Regions from separate parts of the Sphingomonas sp. ID0503 genome, predicted to be linked through region 3. Evidence: predicted binding sites of a transcription regulator. Region 3 holds the regulator's gene; each other region holds the start of a gene.
The links. The regulator LexA, encoded in region 3, represses DNA repair genes until DNA is damaged. The targets are predictions, from matches to a motif close to GTTCCNCNCTTGTTCT.
Positions count from the first base shown of each region.

Region 1: uvrA (excinuclease ABC subunit UvrA) is a predicted target of LexA. The motif match lies at 4,334-4,349, and genes of this name have one in related genera.
Region 2: ACM608_RS03595 (S24 family peptidase) is a predicted target of LexA. The motif match lies at 2,052-2,067, and genes of this name have one in related genera.

Region 1 is NZ_JBLZUR010000002.1:833,975-841,007, forward strand. Features, by position in the region: gene ACM608_RS05015 (hypothetical protein) at 201-980, shown strand; gene uvrA (excinuclease ABC subunit UvrA) at 1,334-4,291, opposite strand; gene ACM608_RS05025 (alkaline phosphatase family protein) at 4,537-5,607, shown strand; gene ACM608_RS05030 (MFS transporter) at 5,915-7,033, shown strand, end outside.
Region 2 is NZ_JBLZUR010000002.1:520,800-527,832, reverse strand. Features, by position in the region: gene ACM608_RS03605 (DEAD/DEAH box helicase) at 1-869, opposite strand, end outside; gene ACM608_RS03600 (WYL domain-containing protein) at 866-1,723, opposite strand; gene ACM608_RS03595 (S24 family peptidase) at 2,133-2,777, shown strand; gene ACM608_RS03590 (thermonuclease family protein) at 2,788-3,195, shown strand; gene ACM608_RS03585 (crotonase/enoyl-CoA hydratase family protein) at 3,569-4,468, opposite strand; gene ACM608_RS03580 (TetR/AcrR family transcriptional regulator) at 4,545-5,189, shown strand; gene ACM608_RS03575 (AMP-binding protein) at 5,246-6,808, shown strand.
Region 3 is NZ_JBLZUR010000002.1:1,818,283-1,825,315, forward strand. Features, by position in the region: gene ACM608_RS09820 (hypothetical protein) at 39-341, shown strand; gene ACM608_RS09825 (nuclear transport factor 2 family protein) at 428-928, opposite strand; gene ACM608_RS09830 (anthranilate synthase component II) at 1,037-1,630, shown strand; gene trpD (anthranilate phosphoribosyltransferase) at 1,627-2,628, shown strand; gene trpC (indole-3-glycerol phosphate synthase TrpC) at 2,625-3,407, shown strand; gene lexA (transcriptional repressor LexA) at 3,491-4,177, shown strand; partial or broken gene ACM608_RS09850 (ComEC/Rec2 family competence protein) at 4,710-6,431, opposite strand; gene gltX (glutamate--tRNA ligase) at 6,346-7,033, shown strand, end outside.

The DNA.
Region 1 (7,033 bases), 980 kb from region 3:
GTCGCCTTTCTCATATGCGGCTCTCGTTACCGCTGCTCGGTCGCTATCAAATTGGCTCCTCCTGCATCAAGCGAGTCTCGCTCGCATCGGTTTGATAAGCAGAAACCGTTCCGCCCGCAAGCCTTCTTCAAGGGTGATGTGAAATTCATTGAAATTGAAATTCAGGCGTGAGAATAATCCGATGTACTTCGGAGGCTGACATGGCGGACACCCCCTCTACACGTTTCCCGTTTATCAACCTCACCAAGGCGCTGGATCGAGCCGAGGCGCTCTACAACGACGATCGGCGAGGTAATGGCCTCAAGATGCCAACGGCGTTTGCCTCGTGGGGCTATTCGGACAAGAGCAGCGGCGGCTTCCAAACAGTAGCGGCGCTTAAAGGCTACGGTCTGCTGGCTGATGCTGGAGCAAATGCCGAGCGAGCGGTCAAGCTCACCGATGCCGCGCGCAAGTACTTTATGACCGAGATTGAGGATGACCGAGCGGAGCTGCGCGCCACGTTCGCTCTCTCACCGAACCTCATGCGTCATTTGCACAAACACTGGGGGGATGAGCTGCCGAGCGACCCCGTTGCGCGCAGCTACTTGAAGACCGAAATCGGACTGAACGATCAGTCGGCGCGTGCAGCATTGGGCATCTACAAGGACAATCTAACCTTCGTTTTCAATAAGGGATCGGGTGATGGCGATGACGATCAGGCGACCGCCCCGACCGGCGGCGATCGTCAAGAGGACGTTACGGTGCAACATTCACAAGTTCAGGCGACCGCGCCCCAGAGGACGGCTCCGACTATGATCGTTGAAGGGCCGGAGCTTAAGCTGTCGCGATCCGTCAATGGCGGATACGTCATTCATCTAAGCGGTGCGATTATGAACAAGGCGCACGCAGAAGAGGCGCTAACCCTGATTACTGCGCTGAAAGCGGCACTTCGCGAGGCGCCAGAGATGCCATCGCCGACGGACGATGGCAGAAACATTTGACCCGAAGCGGGGCTTTTTGGTGTAAGCTGCATCCATGTCACTATTGAAGCCATGGTCGCCATACAGGCAAATCGTGATCGAGACCTACGAAGGGCCGTCGAGAGGCGGCAAGGGCAGCGTCCGCGCTAGGCCAGTCTCCGGGCAGTTTTATTCTGAAACCATGAATGTGGAATGCTCACGCGATATGCGGAAGCGCTACGCGGTAGGCACTAAGTTTCGCATCTATGCGAAAGAGGTGACGAAGGAGGATGGAACGCCCTTCTTATACACTCATTTCAGTTGGCCCGCTGAGATCGTGAAATAATGGTGGATCACGCACGTATATAGATTCTCCCCGGAAGGGGAGAGTGAGATTAGGCGGTTGCTTTTGTCTTCCGCACTCTCTTCACCGGCGCTGCCTCCGCCACCGGTGCCACGCCCGCCCGCGCCAACAACGGCGCCAAATACCGTCCCGTATAGCTGCCCGGCACCTCCGCCACCTGCTCGGGCGTGCCCTCCGCGACGATCTCGCCGCCCTTGACGCCGCCTTCGGGGCCGAGGTCGATGATCCAGTCGGCGGTCTTGATGACGTCGAGATTGTGTTCGATCACGACGACGCTGTTGCCCTGTTCGACGAGGGCGTGGAGGACCTCCAGGAGCTTTCGCACATCCTCGAAATGGAGGCCGGTGGTGGGTTCGTCGAGGATGTAGAGGGTCTGGCCGGTGGCTCTACGGGCGAGTTCCTTGGCGAGCTTGACGCGCTGCGCCTCGCCGCCGCTGAGCGTCGTCGCCTGTTGGCCGACATGGACGTAGCCGAGGCCGACCTCCGCCAGCATGTTCATCTTGTCGCGGATCGGCGGTACGGCCTTGAAGAACTCGGCCGCGTCCTCGACCGTCATGTCCAGCACGTCGGCGATCGACTTGCCCTTGAACTGCACTTCCAGCGTTTCGCGGTTGTAGCGCTTGCCGTGGCAGACGTCGCAGGTGACGTAGACGTCGGGGAGGAAGTGCATCTCGATCTTGAGCAGGCCGTCGCCGGTGCACGCCTCGCACCGGCCGCCCTTCACGTTGAAGGAAAAGCGGCCGGGCTTGTAGCCGCGCGCCTGCGCCTCCGGGAGCCCCGCGAACCAGTCGCGGATCGCGGTGAAGGCGCCGGTATAGGTCGCGGGGTTGGAGCGCGGGGTGCGGCCGATCGGCGACTGATCGATGTCGATCACCTTGTCGAGATGCTGAAGGCCGTCGATCCCGTCGCACGGGCCGCAGATCACGCGCGCGCCGTTCAGCGCGCGGGCGGCGCCGGCATAGAGCGTGTCGAGCGTGAAGCTGGACTTGCCCGATCCCGAGACGCCGGTGATGCAGGTGAAGGTGCCGAGCGGGATCGACGCGCTGACGCCGCGCAGGTTGTTGGCGCGGGCGTTCTTCACCGTCAGCTTCTTGCCGTTGCCCTTGCGGCGGGTGGGGGTGACGGCGATCTCGCGCCGGCCGGTCAGGTAGTCGGCGGTGAGGCTGGCGTCGTTGGCGAGGACCTGATCGAGCGTGCCGGCGGCGATCACCTCGCCCCCACGCTTGCCCGCACCCGGCCCCATGTCGATGACGTAGTCGGCGGAGCGGATCGCGTCCTCGTCATGCTCCACGACGAGCACGGTGTTGCCGAGATCGCGGAGGCGGCGGAGGGTGGCAAGCAGCATGTCGTTGTCGCGCTGGTGCAGGCCGATCGACGGCTCGTCGAGGACGTAGAGCACGCCGGACAGGCCGGAGCCGATTTGGCTGGCAAGGCGGATGCGCTGGCTCTCCCCGCCGGAGAGGGTGCCGGAGGTGCGGTCGAGATTGAGGTAGTCGAGGCCGACATTGTTGAGGAAGCCGAGCCGCTCGACAATCTCCTTCAGAATGCGTTCGGCGATCGCCTTCTGCTGATCGGTCATGCCCTCCGTGAGGCCCGAGAAGAAGGCGAGGGCGTCGACCACCGAGAGGTGGGTGGCGTGGCTGATGTCCTGCCCGGCGATCTTGACGGCCAGCGCCTCGGGCTTGAGGCGCGCGCCGCCGCAGGTCTCGCAAGGGGAGGGCGTCTGGTACTGCGCCAGCTCCTCCCGCATCCACGCGCTCTCGGTCTGGAGCATGCGGCGGTTGAGGTTGCCGATCACGCCCTCGAAGGGCTTGTTGACCTCGTACGACTTCTTGCCGTCGATGAAGCGGAGGGTGACGGGCTTGCCCTTGGTGCCGGTGAGGATGACGGCCTGCGTCTCCTCGGGAAGGTCGCGCCAGGGGGTGTCGAGGGTGAAGTCATAGGCGCGGGCGAGGCTGGCCAGCACCTGCATGTAATAGGGGCTGGGCGGGTTCGACTTGGCCCAGGGGACGATCGCGCCCTTCTTGATCGTCAGCGCCTCATTGGGGACGACGAGGTTGGGATCGAAGAGGAGCTTCTCGCCGAGGCCGTCGCAGGTGGGGCAGGCGCCTTGCGGGGCGTTGAAGGAGAAGAGGCGCGGCTCGATCTCCGGAATGGTGAAGCCGGAGACGGGGCAGGCGAACTTTTCGGAGAAGACGATGCGGTTGTCGGGCACGCCCGCGCCCTTCATCTTCGCGCCCGAGGCGGTGCGGTCGGCATCCGGCAGCGCGCCGTCGGCCAGATCCACATAGGCCAGCCCCTCGGCCAGCTTCAGCGCGGTTTCGAAGCTGTCGGCGAGGCGGCTTTCGATGCCTTCGCGAACGGCGAGGCGGTCGACCACCACCTCGATGTCGTGCTTGTACTTCTTGTCGAGCGCGGGGGCGGACTCGATCTCGTGGAACTCGCCGTCGATGCGGACGCGGGTGAAGCCGTCCTTCTGCCATTGCGCGAGTTCCTTGCGGTACTCGCCCTTGCGCCCGCGCACGACCGGGGCGAGGAGGTAGAGGCGGGTGCCCTCCGGCAGGGCCATGACGCGGTCCACCATCTGGCTGACCGTCTGCGCGGCGATCGGCAGGCCGGTGGCGGGCGAATAGGGCACGCCGACCCGCGCCCAGAGCAGGCGCATATAGTCGTAGATCTCGGTCACGGTGGCGACCGTCGAGCGCGGGTTGCGGCTGGTCGTCTTCTGCTCGATCGAGATCGCGGGGCTGAGGCCCTCGATATGATCGACGTCGGGCTTCTGCATCAGCTCCAGGAACTGGCGCGCATAGGCGGAGAGGGACTCCACGTAACGCCGCTGCCCCTCGGCATAGATGGTGTCGAAGGCGAGGCTGGACTTGCCGGAGCCGGAGAGGCCGGTGATCACCGTCAGCGTATCGCGCGGGATGTCGACATCCACGCCCTTGAGATTGTGCTCGCGCGCGCCGCGGACGCTTATGTGCGTGAGCATACGGCGCACCTCTGCTCGGGGATGTGGGTCAGCATGTGGGGTGTTCTAGCTCTGTTCTGGCGAGAGGGCTAGCGGGGAGATAGGGAGCGGTGGCTGGAATCGCCAGTGAAAGTGCGGGCGTCCGCGAACTGACTTCTATCCTGTCTAAGGCTCGCCAAGCCGCCGCTGGCCGATTCTCGTCGGACCGAGGCTCCTATGGTGGCAAGTGGTGCCGGCCTTCGCCGGCTTGACGATGGGGTGGTGAGATGCGGAAGTTGGTTGCTGTTCTGATCGCGGGTGTCGCGGCGCTTGCTGGCCCCGCCTTTGCCAAGGACAACGGCCAGCGCCTGATCCTCGTCACCCTCGACGGGATGCGCTGGCAGGAGGTGTTTCGCGGGCCCGATCCCCAGCTGATCGAGGACAAGGCGTTCACCGATGACGAGATCCGCCCGCTCGCCAAGGCGGCGTGGATGGACGTGCCCGATCGCGCCGCCGCCCTGATGCCCTTCGTCCATAAGATGGCGGAGGCGGGCGTGCTCTATGGCGAGCAGGACAAGGGCCAGTGCATGCGCGTCGCGAACGGCATGTGGTTCTCCTACCCCGGCTATAACGAGATCCTGACCGGCAAGCCCGACGACGCGATCCGCAGCAACGACAAGGTCTACAACAAGAACACGACCTGGCTGGAATGGCTGAACAAGCGGCCGGGCTTCCAGGGCAAGGTCGCGGCGGTGTCGATGTGGGATGCGTTCCCCTACATCATCAACGACAAGCGGAGCGGCGTGGCCGTGAACGCCGGTATTCCGGGCAACAAGTCGCCGACCGACGTGCTCGCCGTGCGGCAGGCGATCGATGCGATCCGCGGCCCCAAGCCGCGCGTGCTCTACGTCGCCTTCGGGGAGACCGACGAGGTCGCCCATGCCGGGCAGTACAACCAGTACCTCTATGCCGCGAACCGCACCGACGACCAGATCCGCCAGATCTGGGAGGCGGCGCAGGCCGACCCGGACTATCGCGGGCGGACGACGCTGATCGTCACCACCGATCACGGACGCGGGGCGGCGCCGAATGTGAACTGGACCTATCACGCCAGCGCCGCCGCCGTGGTCGCCGCCAACAAGCCCGGCACGCCGGAGGAGATCAGGAAGAACGGCTTCGCCGGATCGAACGAGATCTGGTTCGCCGCGATGGGCCCGGCGGTGAAGCAGGGCGCGGCCCCGTCGGGCGACTGCCTGACGCAGGGGCAGGTCGCATCCAGCGCGCTGACCGCCCTGGGCGAGGACTGGAAGGCGTACGACCCGACGATCCCCGCGCCGTTGCCGCCATTTGCCAGATAGTTCGTCATCTCGGACGTGATCCCGGATCCCGCTGCCTTGCGGACCGCCCGACGAAGCGGAACCCCGGATCACGTGCGGGATAATGGCTTCAAAGGCCCCCTGAAGGTTCCGGAGATTCATTTCGTCACTGTTGCCGTAATTTAGGAACCGCAGCGGCGTTGAAAGCCGCAAAGGTCGCAACCCAACGCAGGTGCGCCTGCGCCTGCGCGCGCAAGAGGGGATGGGTCCGCCCTCCGATCTCTTCCGATGCCAAGCGCTTGCCCTTCTGTTCGCTCCCCGTAATACCGGGGCGAGGAGAGGGGGCCATATGTCATCGCACACACCCGCGCAGAGTGAGGCCGCGCGTAACCGGCTGGTGATCGTCGCGTCGACGCTCGGCACGGTGTTCGAATGGTACGACTTCTTCATCTATGGCACGCTTGCCGCGATCATCGGGCGGCAGTTCTTTCCGGCGGGGAACGAGACGGCGCAGTTCCTGCTGGTGCTCGCGACCTTCGGCATCGGGTTCGGGATGCGGCCGATCGGGGCCGCGTTGTTCGGCCATTTCGGCGATCGGCTGGGGCGGAAGTACACGTTCCTCGCGACGATCGTGGTGATGGGCCTTGCCACCGCACTGGTGGGCGCCATGCCCTCCTATGCCAGCATCGGCGTGGCCGCCCCGCTGCTCCTGGTCGTGCTGCGCGTGTTCCAGGGGCTGGCGCTGGGCGGTGAATATGGCGGGGCGGCGATCTATGTCGCGGAGCACGCGCCGGCGGGCAAGCGGGGGTTCTATACTAGCTTCATCCAGGCTGGCGTGATCGGCGGCTTCCTCCTCAGCCTGATCGTCACGATCACCGCGCAACTCGCCGTCGGCGACGAGGCGTGGCAGGCCTGGGGATGGCGCATCCCGTTCCTGTTCTCGATCGTGCTCCTCGCCCTATCGCTCTGGGTGCGGCTGATGCTGCACGAAAGTCCGGTGTTCCAGGCGATGAAGGCGAGCGGCGACATCGCCAAGGCGCCGCTGAAGGAGACCTTCGCCAGCTGGGGCAACGTCAAGCTGGTGCTGGTGGCGCTGTTCGGCCTCGCGGCGGGGCTGACCGTCATCTGGTACACCGCGCAGTTCCAGGCGCTCTATTTCCTGCAGAACACGCTGCATATCGCCGACACGCCCGCCCGCGCGATCGTGGGGGCGGGCGCGGTGGTCAGCCTGTTCTGGTTCATCCTGTTCGGCTGGGTGTCGGACAAGATCGGGCGGAAGAAGCCGATCGTGATCGGCTATGCGCTCACCATCCTCGCCATCTTCCCGCTGTTCCACTGGATGGCGGCGAGCGGCAATCCCGAGCTTGCCGCCGCCAGCGCCCGCGCGCCGGTGGTCGTGACCGGCAGCGACTGCACCTACGATCCCTTCGCGCAGAAGGAGCAGCCGACCGCCTGCGGCAAGGTGCTG
Region 2 (7,033 bases), 1.3 Mb from region 3:
TCCAGCATCTCGATCAGGCTGGCGAAGCTCTCCTGGGACCCGTCGTGCGGGGTAGCGGTCAGCAGAAGGAGCGAGTCGGTCCGGCGCGACAGAAGCCGGGCCAGATCGGCTCGTTGGGAGTTTGTCCCCGTCGTATTTTTGCGGACCGCAGCGTTGTGGGCCTCATCAATGATGATCAAGTCCCAGTAGGAGTGCCGGATCGCGTCCCGGATCTGGGCATCCCGCTTCAGTGTGTCGATCGAGACAATCGACCGGTCGAACTGGTCGAAAACGTTGTAATGGGCCGGGATCCTGTTTCGCATCCGCCGGATCGCTGCGCTGTCGAGCCGCGCAAGCGGGATCGAGAAGCGGGTCCAGAATTCCTTTTGGAACTGGGTCAGCATTGCCCGGGTGGTGACCACGAGTATCCGGTTCGCCCGGCCACGCAGAGCCAATTCGGAAGCGATAAGCCCGGCCTCCAGCGTCTTCCCGAGGCCAACATCATCTGCGATCAGAAGCCGAACGCGATCCTGCGCAAGTGCCCGTTCAACCGGGAGGTGTTGGAACGTCAGGTCATCGATCGCCGCTTGGCCAAGTGTGATGGCGCGTCGGGTAGTAGTCGGCGTGTGGCGGAATGCCGCCTCGAGATGCAGCTTGGTGTCGCTGAGACCCGGGGACGTGTCGGAGACGAGGTGGACCCCGGTCGGATCCAATACGCGTGCATCTTTCTCAAGGTTCCAAACGAACCGGGCCTCTTTGTCGCGAACCAAACCGGAGAGGCCGCGGCAATGTACTTCGCTGTACCCAAGCTTTAGCGTTGAGGCGCCGAGCACCTTCCAGGTCGCTGAGCGCAACTCAATTACGGCCCCGGGCTGAGGCGTGGAATTCATAGCATGCCCCCCGTGATTTCGGCCCGATTAAGTAGAATTATCTGCTGATCCTGCGGACGCCGTGCGGATGGGTCGGTATCGAGCCCGAGCCGCCTGAGAGCGTAATAGAGGAGCGCGCGCTTGACCGGGATCGCGGCCTTGCCGCCTTCCATCCCATAATCGAGCTCGATCGCCTTGCGCTGCCCGGCGCTCAATTGGGGATGCGGCGCAATGATCAGATCGACATCGTCCTGCCAATCCTGATCTCGCGAAGCGAGCGCTTCCGACGCTTTGCTTGAGCGCGTTTCAGCAATGCGGGAAAGTACGAAATCCTTGAATGCGCCGCTCCGATCGCAGTGGGCGCGAGCGTGCCATCGAAAACCGTCGAACACCAAAGCGTGCGGAGCGATCCAGCGCCAGGATGGCTCAGGCGAGGACATCGATTGGTAGAGTACCTCGATCAACTCTTTGCGCTTGATGGCGGTTACGATGGCTCTGAGGATTGGCGCGGAAACGCCGCGCGCCGGCGTGGGAGCGCAAGCGAAGCCCGGAACGCTGCCAATCCATGCGTCGTCGGGCGTGATGACGCCATCGGCGATCGATCGGATCTGCGTGAGATATCTCTCCGCGTCGGGCTTATGGAAGATCGGCTTGAACGATGAGCTTCGGACATAGGTCCGTGCGCTCTTGTCGTAGACCATATTGGTCTCGGCCAGACCCAGATATCTGTTGAGATCGGCAGACGCCTGATTGATCGAAACGCCGAACGTCTCGACGATGTCGCTCCGGTTTACGTGGCCTTCCCAGAACAACCGGAATTCGATGAATTCCAGCCTGTTCTCGACCCCGCGCCGTAAACCTGATTCGCCGTCCATGCCCCGAAGCCCCCACAAAAGCTGGACTGACCAGTTTCTGTATGGGCACACCTATTGGACGGATAGGATTTTGGCAACGCCAATCTACGGCGTCGGACGATCAAGGCGATCCGATCTGGCCGATGCAACGCCTTCTGTAGACGCAAGAAAATTAAGGATGCGTTGCGCCGTCTTTCGCCTGGGGCGACGACCCTTGCGGAGATCTTGCACAAACCGTGGATCTCCGACGACCTGTCTTCCGAACATGCTGGCTCTTGTGCCGCTGCGCGCCAGATATCTTTCGATCTGCTCGAGAAGCTCCATCGCCTTCGACTCGCTTTCCGCTTGTGTTCCCGTTATGTTCCTACTAGGAAGGTTTCCTAGAGTCTAGGATCGAATTTCCTAGACAGATGCGATAGGACCAGCGGCGATGGAAGACGCACGTAGAACCCTGGACGAACTGATCCAGCAACGAGGCTGCAACTACTCCTCGATTTCCCGCCTTCTCGGGCGCAATGCCGCCTATATCCAGCAGTACATCCGGCGCGGCAGCCCCAGGCAGCTGGACGAGCAGGATCGCGCGGTCCTCGCTCGGTTCTTCGGGGTGGATGAAAAGGTCCTTGGCGCTCCCGAGCGGCGATCCGGTCCGGTCGTCGAACTGGTCCATGTCCCGGTTCTCGCTGTCGAGGCCTCTGCCGGACACGGCGCGCTGGCCGAGATGGAAGCCAAATGTGCCCAGTTCGGGTTCGATGAAAAGTGGCTGCGTCGGCTGACCGCCAGCAAGGCGGCGAGCCTTTCGATCATAGCCGTGCACGGGGATTCGATGGAGCCGACGCTGCACGATGGCGACGAGGTCATGGTCGACCTCGGAGACGGCCAATCCCGCCTGCGCGATGGAATCTATGTCTTGCGCATGGATGACATGCTCAGCGTTAAGCGGGTCGCCATCGAACCGCAGGGCAAGCGGGTGTCGGTGCTCAGCGACAATCCTGCCTATCCAAGCTGGCGCGGCATCGAGAAGCGCACGATCAACATCGTCGGCCGCGTTCTTTGGTTCGGCCGCGCGCTGCGCTAGGCACTTGCCAATGTTTGCACTTCTCGCCGCTTCGATCGTTGCCGCCGGGCAAAGCTTCACCTGTACGCCGACGCATGTCTGGGATGGCGATGGCCCTGTCTGGTGCGCCGAAGGCCCGCATATCCGCATCGCCGGGATCGCCGCGCGCGAAATGGACGGCACCTGCCGGACCAACCAGCCCTGCCCCAATGCCTCGGCGATCGAAGCGCGCGACGCGCTCGTCGATATTCTCGGTGGCCCTCGCGGGACGATTTCGACGGGGCATATCGTGGTGCGAGGACCAAGGCTGACCTGCCGGTCCGAAGGTTCGGCAGGAGGCAACAGGACAGCGGCCTGGTGCCGTTTGCCAAGCGGAGCCGATCTCTCCTGCTCCATGATCCACACGCGCACGGTGCTCCGCTGGGACCGCTACTTGTAGGCGCTTGCAATCGTAGCGGCGTCTGCTCGCAAACAGCCGGTTTTTCTGCTCACGCTCTCTGCCACTGGCGGGTAGCATCCTGCTCAAATTAGCTGCCAGCGTGCTCGCCATCATCCGGGGCTGCTCGCAATCGGACATGGCTGCTCACATTATCCGCTCCGGGCGGATGTCAAAGGCGGGTTCATTTCACGGGCCGGATCGTCCCATTTCTCCGTCTCCAACTGGCCATTTCGGGAATGAGCAATCGGGAACATATTTTGGGAAAACGGCTATTTCCCTGCCGTCCGGCGCGCCTTGCGACCGTCAGCCGTCTCCCTGAACCTTCCCAATCGGGAACGCTGTTCAAGGGAGTCACCTATCGCGCCCACGGAGATTATTTGGGCGCACTGTCGATCTCACGGATCAGGCGACGAGCCTCGTCCCCTTCAGGAATGGAGCGGCCACTGTCACGCCACTCGATCGCCGACTTGAAGCCGTGAGCTTGTGCGTGTCGACGGAACCATAGACCCTCGGGATTGTGACGGGTTATTCCATCGAAGACGGTCGCCATCATCTGTGACTGTTCCAGCCCCATGTTGAGCATGACCTGATTGACCACCAGCTTGTGCATGGCGAGGTGGCTCGCAGGCACGCCCGCGATCCTGGTCGCGAGTTTCAATGCCGCATCGTCCAGTTCCCCGGCGGGCACGGCGAGGTTTGCCAATCCCCAGTCCGCGGCCTGCCGCCCCGAAATCAGGTCGCCGGTGAACATCATCTGCTTGGCGCGCGCAGGGCCGAGGCGGTAGGTCCACATGGCTGTCGTCGGACAGCCCCACACGCGGGTAGGCATGTAGCCGATGCGGGCATCCTCGGCCATGATGAGGAGGTCGCAGCATAGCGCGATGTCACTGCCGCCAGCGGCAGCGGCTCCATGCACCTTGGCGATCGTCGGCTTGCTTGAGCGCCAGAGCGCCATGAAGTTTGCGGTATTCCGCTTCATGTGCGCGTAATCGACCATCGGGTCCCAAGGATCGCGCTCCTGCTGGCAGGGATGATCGTCCTCACTCTCGGCATAGCCGACCAGATCGTAGCCGCCGCAGAACCCCTTCCCCGCGCCCTCGACGATAATCGCGTGAACGGTGTCGTCCGCTTCCGCCCATTCGACCGCGGCGCGTATCTCGCCGGGCATATCGTCGTTGATCGCATTCAGCCGTTCGGGACGATTGAGCAACAGCCGCGCGACCCGCCGATTGGACGGATCGTGATCCACGCGCAGCGTCGAGAACTCGGGCATCGCATCTCTCCTTGGTCAGACCTGACTATCAGCGTTCATCATTGACAGTCAACGCTGACTATCAGATTGTCCGGCCATGGAGAGCAAATCCGCCGTCCAGGGGCCGGTGCGTCGGTCCACGCGCCGCGAACAGCGCGAGGCGACGCGCGATCACATCCTTCTCTCCGCAGTCGCTGTGCTGATAGAGTGCGGTGTCGCCGGCACGACGACGCTGGAGGTGCAGAAGCGATCAGGGGTCGGGCGCGGTACGCTCCTGCATCATTTTCCGACCCATGCCGAGCTGCTCTCGGCGACCGTGGCCGAACTGGTCCGTCGCAACGAGGTCACAGTGCTGCGCGAGCATCGCTCCGCCGCACCGGGCGTCGATCCCCTAGCACACGCGATTGTGTCGCTGGCTTCTGCGGCTGAAAGCCCGTCCTACCTCGCCGAACTGGAACTATGGGCCGTAGCCCGGGCAGACCGCCAGCTTCATGCCGCGCTGCGCGGACCCGAGCGCGCTGCCCGCGCCGAGCGCGACCGCGTCGTCGCTGCCCTGTTCGCACCGATTGCCCACCTGCCCGGCTGCGCGACGGTCATCGCCCTGACCCTCGAACTGGTTCGCGGCATAGCCGTATCGGGGGTCCTTCGGTCAGACACAGACCATCGTCACCGGTTGCTGCGGCATTGGATCGACGCAGCGCGGCTGCTCTTGCATCAACCACCCTCGGAACCCGCTCCATGACCTCGGGACTGACTTCATCCTATCGTGCCGCCGATACCTCCCGACCCGTGTGGGAGATGACTGCGGGCGACGCCTTGCGACGAGCGGCGGAGCTGGCAAGGGATCGTGCCGCACTGGTGGAAGCCGCGCCGAAGGGGCTTGCATCCGTGTCCGGCGCGGCCACGACCGATCGCCGGTGGACCTATGTCGAGTTGCTGGTTGATGCGGAGGCGTGCGCCCGCTGGCTGCTCGCACGGTTCGCTCCTGGCGATCATATCTGCCTGTGGGCGCCGAACGTGCCCGAGTGGGTGATCGTCCAATATGGCGCGGCGCTGGCAGGGCTGGTCCTCGTCACCGCCAATCCGTCGCTCCGTGCCGAGGAACTTCGGCATGTCCTCGACCGATCGAAGGCGAAGGCGCTGATCCACGTCGAGGCGTTCCGCGGGTCGGACATGACGGCTATCGCCCGCATCGCGGCGCCATCGCTCGATCACATCCTGATCGGTGAAGTCGCCGCCGCCATCCCCCGGCATCGCCACGGTTCCCCGCTGCCGGCCGTGTCGCCGCTCGCTCCGGCGCAGATGCAGTTCACGTCCGGCACTACCGGCAGGCCCAAGGGGGCGCTGCTCACGCACCGCGCGCTCGTGACCAACGCATCGCTCGTCGCAACCCGCATCGGACAAGGGGGTGATACGGTGGTGACGCCGATGCCGCTCTTTCATACGGCGGGATCGGTGCTGGGCGTGCTTGGTGCGGTCACCAGCCTGTCGACATTGGTCCTGCCGGTCCTGTTCGATCCGGTGCTGATGCTGGACACGATCCAGCGCGAACGCGGAACAGTGACCAGCGGCGTTCCGACCATGCTGGCCGCCATGATGGCGGAGCTTGATCGCGCCGATTATGACCTCTCCAGCCTCCGCATCCTGTTTTCCGGTGGGGCTCCCGTCGCGCCCGAGTTGCTGGCCCGGGTCGAACAGCGGTTCGGTTGCCGAATGATGTCGGTTTACGGTCAGACCGAACTTAGCCCTATCATCTGTGCAACAGACTACAACGACACGCAGGCCGATCGCGCCGGCACCGCAGGCCGACCGCTGCCGCAGGTCGAGGTCAGGATCGTCCAGCCCGGAACGCACGATCCGCTGCCGCTCGGTGATCAAGGCGAGATACAGGCCCGCGGATATCAGACTATGATCGGCTACTACGGTCAACCGGACGAGACCGACCTCACCCTTCTCGCCGATGGCTGGCTTCGTACCGGCGATCTGGGCCTGATGGATGATCGGGGATACGTCCAGGTCACGGGGCGCCTAAGCGACATGATTATCCGCGGAGGCGAGAATATCTATCCGGCGGAGATCGAAGCCGTCCTGCTGAGGCATCCGGCGATCGCCGAGGTGGCGGTGTTCGGCATTCCACACCCGACATGGGGGGAGACAGTCGCAGCATCCGTCAGATTGCGTGAAGGCTTGGCGACCGTCGATCATCAGCAACTCAAGGACCATTGCCGATCTCTGCTGTCCCCCCAGAAGACGCCTTCCAGTTGGTTTGTCGCCAGCGAGTTTCCGCTAACGGCATCTGGTAAGATTCAGAAGTTCGCACTTAGTCAGCAGGCGGCAGAAGGCAGTCTCCATTCACTTTAGGAAAACGCAAGGGTTCTCGAAACCTGTCTATCTAGGATTCGAGAATACCGCCAATTTCCCGCTACACCATCCCATGCGAGACGGGATCGCTATGCTTTGGGGTGTCATTCCGCCCCCAACCGGACCCGGCTACCAGCGGCACATTTTTCAACAGCCCCGACCGATTGTTGAACAGGCTGAGCCGAGTGTCTTGCCACGATCAAGGCGAAGTAGCTGAGAGCTTTA
Region 3 (7,033 bases):
GTTGCGGTGCGCGTTGGGGTCGGCGAAAGGCTGACCTTATGGAAAGCAGCAAGCTCGTTCTGGAAGCCATCGCGCGGCGCAAGTGCCTCGACGCGACCTACAACCGCATGGATGTGAAGCTGGCACCCCACATCCTCTACACGCGCCATGACGAACTCTATGTGGACGCCGTAACGGTCGAGCGCGAGGGCAATCCTCCGCGCGAAATCAAGGTCGGCACGTTCAAGCTGGCGGGGCTCTCCATCCGCGGCGTGGACGAGCGCTCGTTCGAGCCGCAGCCGGTCTTCAACCCTGCGGACGAGAAGTACGAGGGTGTCACGCTTTTTTCGGTCACCGCCTGACAGCGTTGACGGGCCGGAGCAACGGCGGAGAAAGCTGGTTGCTTGCTCCCCGTCCTTCGACTTAGCTCAGGACAGTCGTTGCCTAGTTAACTCCCGCACCCTTCCGTGCGGCTCGACCAGGCGAGGTTCAGCACCTTCCATCGACCGTCGGCGCGCACCAGGCTGAAATGGTCCGCCCCGCAATGGTGCAACTTCCCGTCGATCGCGAAGGTGTAGAAGCCCCAGACCATCGCCACGTCCCCGTCGATCTCGACCGCCGGGTTTGGCATCCGCTCCTCATATCGCTGCGGCCCCGGCTTCAGCCCAGCCGCCCACTCCGCCCAACTGCGCGTCACGGCCTTGCCCGAGGCATCGACGCTGGTGACGTTGCCGCGCATATCCACTTGGGCGAGCGCGGCCTGGCCGTCCCGTGCCGCCAGCGCCGCGAACACGGCGTTGACCGGTGCCAGCACGGCGGCTTCCTCGCTCGCTGGTGGTGGCACGGGCTCGCCCGGCGGCAGCTTGTCCGGTGAGGCGATGGCGAGGAGGGTAGCGAGCAGCATCATCAACTCCTGAACGTCGTCATGCTGACGAAGGTCAGCATCCATTCGCGCTCACTCGCCTCTTAGACAAATCGCCGGATAGATCCCAGCCTGCGCTGGGATGACGAACAAGATACGGATGACGTGAGGACGAGCGCTCGCTAAGACCCGGCCATGATCCTGGTCATCGACAATTACGACAGCTTCACCTGGAACCTCGTGCATTACCTGCGCGAGCTTGGTGCCGAGGTGGAAGTGGTGCGGAACGACGAAATCGGTGTCGGCCAGGCGATGTCCTCAGGTGCTGCCGGCTTCCTGATTTCCCCCGGCCCCTGCACGCCGAACGAGGCGGGGATCAGCCTCGACCTTGTCGCCGCCTGCGCGGAGCAGCGCCGCCCGCTCTTCGGCGTGTGCCTTGGCCATCAGGCGATCGGCCAGCACTTCGGCGGACGCGTCGTGCGCGCGGCCCAGCTGATGCACGGCAAGACCTGCCCGGTCGAACATGATGGCACGGGGGTCTTCAAGGGCCTGCCCACGCCGTTTACTGCCACCCGCTATCACTCGCTGATCGTGGCGGAGGAAGATCTGCCTCCGTCGCTCCTCGTCAACGCGCGCGCGCCGGACCGCACCGTGATGGGCTTCCGCCATGCAAGCCTGCCGATCCACGGCGTCCAGTTCCACCCGGAAAGCATCGCCACCGAACATGGTCACGACCTGATCGCCAACTTCCTGCGTGAGGCGGGCGTGAAGGTGCTGGAGCGGGCGTGACCACGATCACCCTCCTTCCCGACCCGTCATCGCCACTCGACGGTGCGACGGCGGAGGCGGCGTTTGCCGACATCCTCGACGGCAAGGTCGAGGCGGAGGTGATCGCGCCCTTCCTCGTCACCATGGCGGAGCGCGACGAGACCAGCATCGAGATCGCCGCCGCCGCGCGCGCGCTGCGCGCCCGCATGATCCGCGCGGCCGCTCCCGCCAACGCAATCGACGTCTGCGGCACCGGCGGTGACGGCGCGCACAGCCTCAACATCTCGACGGCGGTGGCGCTGGTCGTCGCGGCCTGCGGCGTACCGGTCGCCAAGCACGGCAACCGCGCCGCCTCCTCAAAGGCCGGGGCTGCGGACACGCTGGAGGCGCTCGGTCTCGATCTCGATCGCGCCGCAGAGACGGCGGAGGAGAGCCTGGCCGACCTCGGCATCGCCTTCTTCTTCGCGCAGAAGTACCACCCGGCGCTCGGTCGCCTTGCGACGGTCCGCAAGGCAATCGGGCGGCGGACGATCCTCAACCTGCTCGGTCCGCTCTGCAATCCCGCAGGGGTGCGCCGCCAGTTGATTGGGGTGGCTCGGGTCGATTACCTCGAAACGATGGCCGAGGCACTCGAGCTGCTCGGCAGCGATGCCGCGATGGTGGTCGCGGGCGAGGAGAACCTCGACGAGTTATCGATCGCGGGGCCGAGCCGCGCCGTGACGTTGTCGGCGAACGGCCTCGCCTCCAGCAAGGTCACGCCGGAGGATGCCGGGCTGCCCGACCATCCCCTCGACGCCATCAGGGGTGGTGACGCCGCCTACAACGCCGCCGCGCTGCGCCGCTTGCTGGAGGGTGAGCTTGGGCCCTATCGCGATGCCGTGCTGCTCAATGCCGCTGCCGCTCTGAAGGTGGCCGGTGAAGTCTACGGGCTTCGCGACGGAGCCGAAGAAGCCGCCGAGGCCATCGACAAGGGGCTGGCCAAGGCGCTGCTCGACTGCTGGATCGACTTTAGCCGATGACCTCTAACCGTTTACAAGCGATCCTTCAGACCAAGTATGAAGAAGTGGCCGTGCGCAGGCCGCAGGGCCTTTCGCACTGGCCTGCTCCTTCACCGCCGCGCGGCTTCCAGCAGGCGCTACGCACGAAAGTCGAGACCCTTGGGACCGGGCTGATTGCAGAGATCAAGAAAGCATCGCCTTCTAAGGGGTTAATCCGAGGGGATTTTGACCCGCCTGCCCACGCCCGCGCTTACGAGGCCGGTGGTGCCGCCTGTCTGTCGATCCTCACCGACGAGCCGTATTTCCAGGGGAGCGCCGATTACCTGATCGCCGCGCGTGCCGCCTGCGGGCTCCCCTGCCTGCGCAAGGACTTCATGGTCGATCCGTGGCAGGTGGCGGAGGCGCGGGCCATGGGTGCGGACGCGATCCTGATCATCGTCGCGGCGCTCGACGACGGGCAGATGGCGGAGATCGAGGCGGCGGCGATCGAACTCGACATGGACGTGCTGGTCGAGGTCCACGACGCCGCCGAGATGGCGCGCGCCGCCGGCCTGCGGTCGCGCCTGATCGGCGTCAACAACCGCGACCTTCGCGACTTCACCGTCGACATCGGCCGCACCATCGATCTCGCCGCGCTTGCGCCCGAAGGCAGCCTGATCGTCGCCGAGAGCGGCCTTGGCAGCCGCGCCGATCTCGACCGGCTGGCCGAATATGGCGTGCGTGCCTGCCTGGTGGGCGAGAGCCTGATGCGGCAGGCGGATGTCCGGACCGCGACCGAGCGCCTGTTGACCGGCGACTGAGTTCGCCCCAAGCGAATGTTGTTGACAGCATCGCGGAACATTCACTACCTGTTCCACATTCGTTCCCGAGTGAGGGCACCGACATGCTGACGCGCAAGCAACACGACCTCCTCTGCTTCATCAGCGACCGTCTGGCGGAGAGCGGAGTGTCGCCTTCGTTCGAGGAGATGAAAGAGGCGCTGGACTTGAAGTCTAAATCCGGCGTGCACCGCCTGATCAGCGCGCTTGAGGAGCGCAACTTCATCCGCCGCCTGCCGAACCGCGCCCGCGCGCTGGAAATTCTTCGGCTGCCTGAGGGAGTTCCGGCGAAGAAGGCGGCACCTGCGGCCGCGAACACCAACACGCCGGTGAAGAGCGAAGTGCCGGTGACACCGCCGGTTGCGGCCAACGACGTGATCGAGATTCCGCTGCACGGGCGTATCGCGGCCGGCATGCCGATCGAGGCGCTGGAGGGGCAAAGCTCACTCTCCGTTCCCGCCGCCCTCCTGGGCCCCGGTGAGCATTACGCCCTCGAAGTTTCCGGAGATTCGATGGTGGAGGCCGGCATTCTCGACGGCGACTATGCGCTCATCCGCCGCGTCGATAGTGCGAGGGAGGGCGAGATCGTCGTCGCTCTCGTCGATGACGCCGAGGCCACGCTCAAGTATTTCCGCCGTGAGGGGCAGATGGTGCGCCTCGATCCGGCGAACCGCGCCTATGATCCGCAACGCTACGCCCCAGCGCAGGTGCGGATCCAGGGCCGGCTGGCCGGGCTGTTGCGGCGGTATTGAGCCGGACCGCGCGCCAGGGGTGATCGTCGCGCGGCAGACGTGCTGCCGTTACGCGGACACGGTCGAAGTCTATGGCCAGGCCGCCGGTCTCCGCGAGGAGCGTTCGGTCGGCCTTAATCCATCTTGGGCGGCAGCTGCGCGGCAGTCGCCGGTCGCTAACGGCAATGTCGGCCATCGCGCAGGCTCGATTGGTTTGGCGGATCGGCGCGAACTGGTCGCTGCGGCTCGCCAGGACCGTCCAGCTTCGCCCACCCCGCGCGACGCGCGCCATGCAGAAGTCGCGGGTGCAGCGGGCGTTGGGGAGCATTTCGAGATCGAGAAGGGCTTCGTCGCTGCCGGCAATTTCGGCGAGCGTGTCGCGGGTGTAGTCTCGGGCACGGGGCCGAAGCAGGGCGAAGCGTCCATCGGATGTCCGCAGCGCCAAGTGCTGACCGTCACCCGTGACGAGGAGGTCCGGCGCAGGAGTCATGAGAGCCATTGCTACTCCGATCAGCGCCGGTGCCAGGCCCCATAGGCGCAGGCGTGTGCGCCACAGCGCAAGCCACAGCCCGCCCGCCACCATCAGAGCGAAAGCGGCAGGCGGCATCGACGGGAGAGCGGCGACCGCGCCCGGTGCGTCGCCGGCGGCACGGGCGATGGCGAGCAGCGCCTCGATTGCCAATCCGGTCGCCCACCATAACGGCGCGCCGAGGCCGATGATGTCGAGCAGCAGCGCCACCGCCTCCAGAGGCATGATGACGAAGGTGCTGAGGGGGATGGCGACGATGTTCGCGAAAGCGCCGTAGAGGCCAGCCTTATGGAAGTGGAACAAAGCGATCGGGGCGAGCGCCGCTTCGATGAGGAGACCGGTGGCGATCAGTCCGCCGAGCGCGCGCAGGAGCCGCCATCCCCTACCCTCTTCCCGGCGCGCGAGCAGGCGGCGGGTGAGCGGGAGTTCGTGGAGCGCCACGATCGCGGTCGCGGCGGTGAAGCTCATCTGGAAACTGGGACCGGCCAGCGCCTCCGGCCAGAAGACGAGAACGAGCAGCGCGCCCGTCGCCACCAGCCGCAGGGTGATCGCCTGCCGCCCAAGCGCAAGGCCGCCGAGGACGAGGAGTGCGGCGATGCACGACCGGACTGTCGGCACCTCGCCGCCGCTGAGCAGCGTGTAGCCGATCGCGGCGACGGCCCCCGCTCCGCCCGCAATGAGCGGCAGCGGCCAGTGCAGCGCAAGACGTGGGCTAAGCGCGAGGAGACGCATCGTCAGCAGGATCGCCGCGCCGACAACGGCGGTGACATGCAGACCGCTGATTGACAGAAGGTGCGCGAGACCGCTGCGCCGCATCGCCTCGGCATCCGCGTCCGCAATCGCGCCTTCGTCTCCGGTCACGAAGGCGGTAGCGATGCCGCCGGGCGAGCCGGGCAGTTGCGCCTCGATGTGGCGGGAAAGCTGCGCCCGCCATTGCGGCAGGCGGGAAAGGCCGAATGGCGGCTCACCCTTTGCCGTGATCGTAACAGGGGCAAAGGCCCGACCGGTCGCGCCGATGCCGTCGAACCAGGCAACGCGGGCGAAGTCATATGCGCCCGGCAGAACCGGCTCACCTGGCGGCATCAGGCGGGCGCGGAGCGACAATGTATCGCCGATGCTAAGGCCGGCAGGCACATCCTCCTCTGCCACATTCACACGGGCGCGGGCGGGTGGACCGCCCGCCGTGAGCGGTGTGGCGATCGTCAGGCGAATGAGGCCGCGTGCCGGCAGGCCTTCGACGCGCTCGACCGGACCGGACAGCGTCACGACACGGGGACGATCGAGGCGCGGAGCGGCGACCCGCTCCGCCTTGGCCCAAATCGCGAGGCAGCCCAGAACGGCCGCGAGTGCGCCTATGAGGATAGCGCGCGAGAAGCGGCCACCATGGCCCGAAGCACCGGCGGCTACGCCGATCGCGCCTGCGATGGCGAGGAACCCGATCCAGCCGTCCTGTGTCGGAACCGCGAACCAGGCCGCGATGCCTGCGCCAAAAGCGACCGGTAGCCAAAGCGGCAGATGGTCCCGCTCCGCCTCCAACACGGCTTCAATCCGCGCGTCGGCCCGTACCGGCGACGTGGTTTGAAGCAGGCGGAGGGCTATGCTAGGGGCCGTGCCGATTTCCTGGGCCTTCGGATGATTTCGGGGCCGATCCTTGGAGAATATGCGCTTGAGCGCAAGCACCCCGGCAGCGGCGGCCACCCCGGTCGTCACGCGCTTCGCCCCCTCCCCCACCGGCTTCCTGCACATCGGGGGCGCGCGCACCGCCCTGTTCAACTGGCTCTACGCCCGGCACACCGGCGGCAAGTTCCTGCTTCGCATTGAGGACACCGATCGCGCCCGCTCCACCCAGCCGGCGATCGACGCGATCCTGGACGGGATGCGCTGGCTTGGCCTCGACTGGGATGGGGACGCTGTGTTCCAGTTCGCCCGCGCCGATCGTCATGCCGAGGTGGCGCGCAATCTGCTGGCGCGGGGCCATGCCTATAAGTGCTTCGCCACCGCCGAGGAACTGGAGGTGATGCGCGCCGAGCAAAAAGCCAAGGGCCTGCCGCTCCGCTATGACGGCCGCTGGCGCGACCGCGATCCTTCCGAGGGTGGTGACGCCCCCTTCGTCGTCCGCCTGAAGGCACCGCGCGAGGGCGAGGTGACCATCGAGGATCGCGTGCAGGGTCCGGTAACGGTGCGAAATGCCGAGCTGGACGACATGGTCCTCCTCCGCTCCGACGGCACGCCCACCTATATGCTGGCGGTGGTGGTAGACGACCACGACATGGGCGTCACCCATGTCATCCGCGGCGACGACCACCTCAACAACGCCTTCCGTCAGTTGGCGCTGATCCGCGCGATGG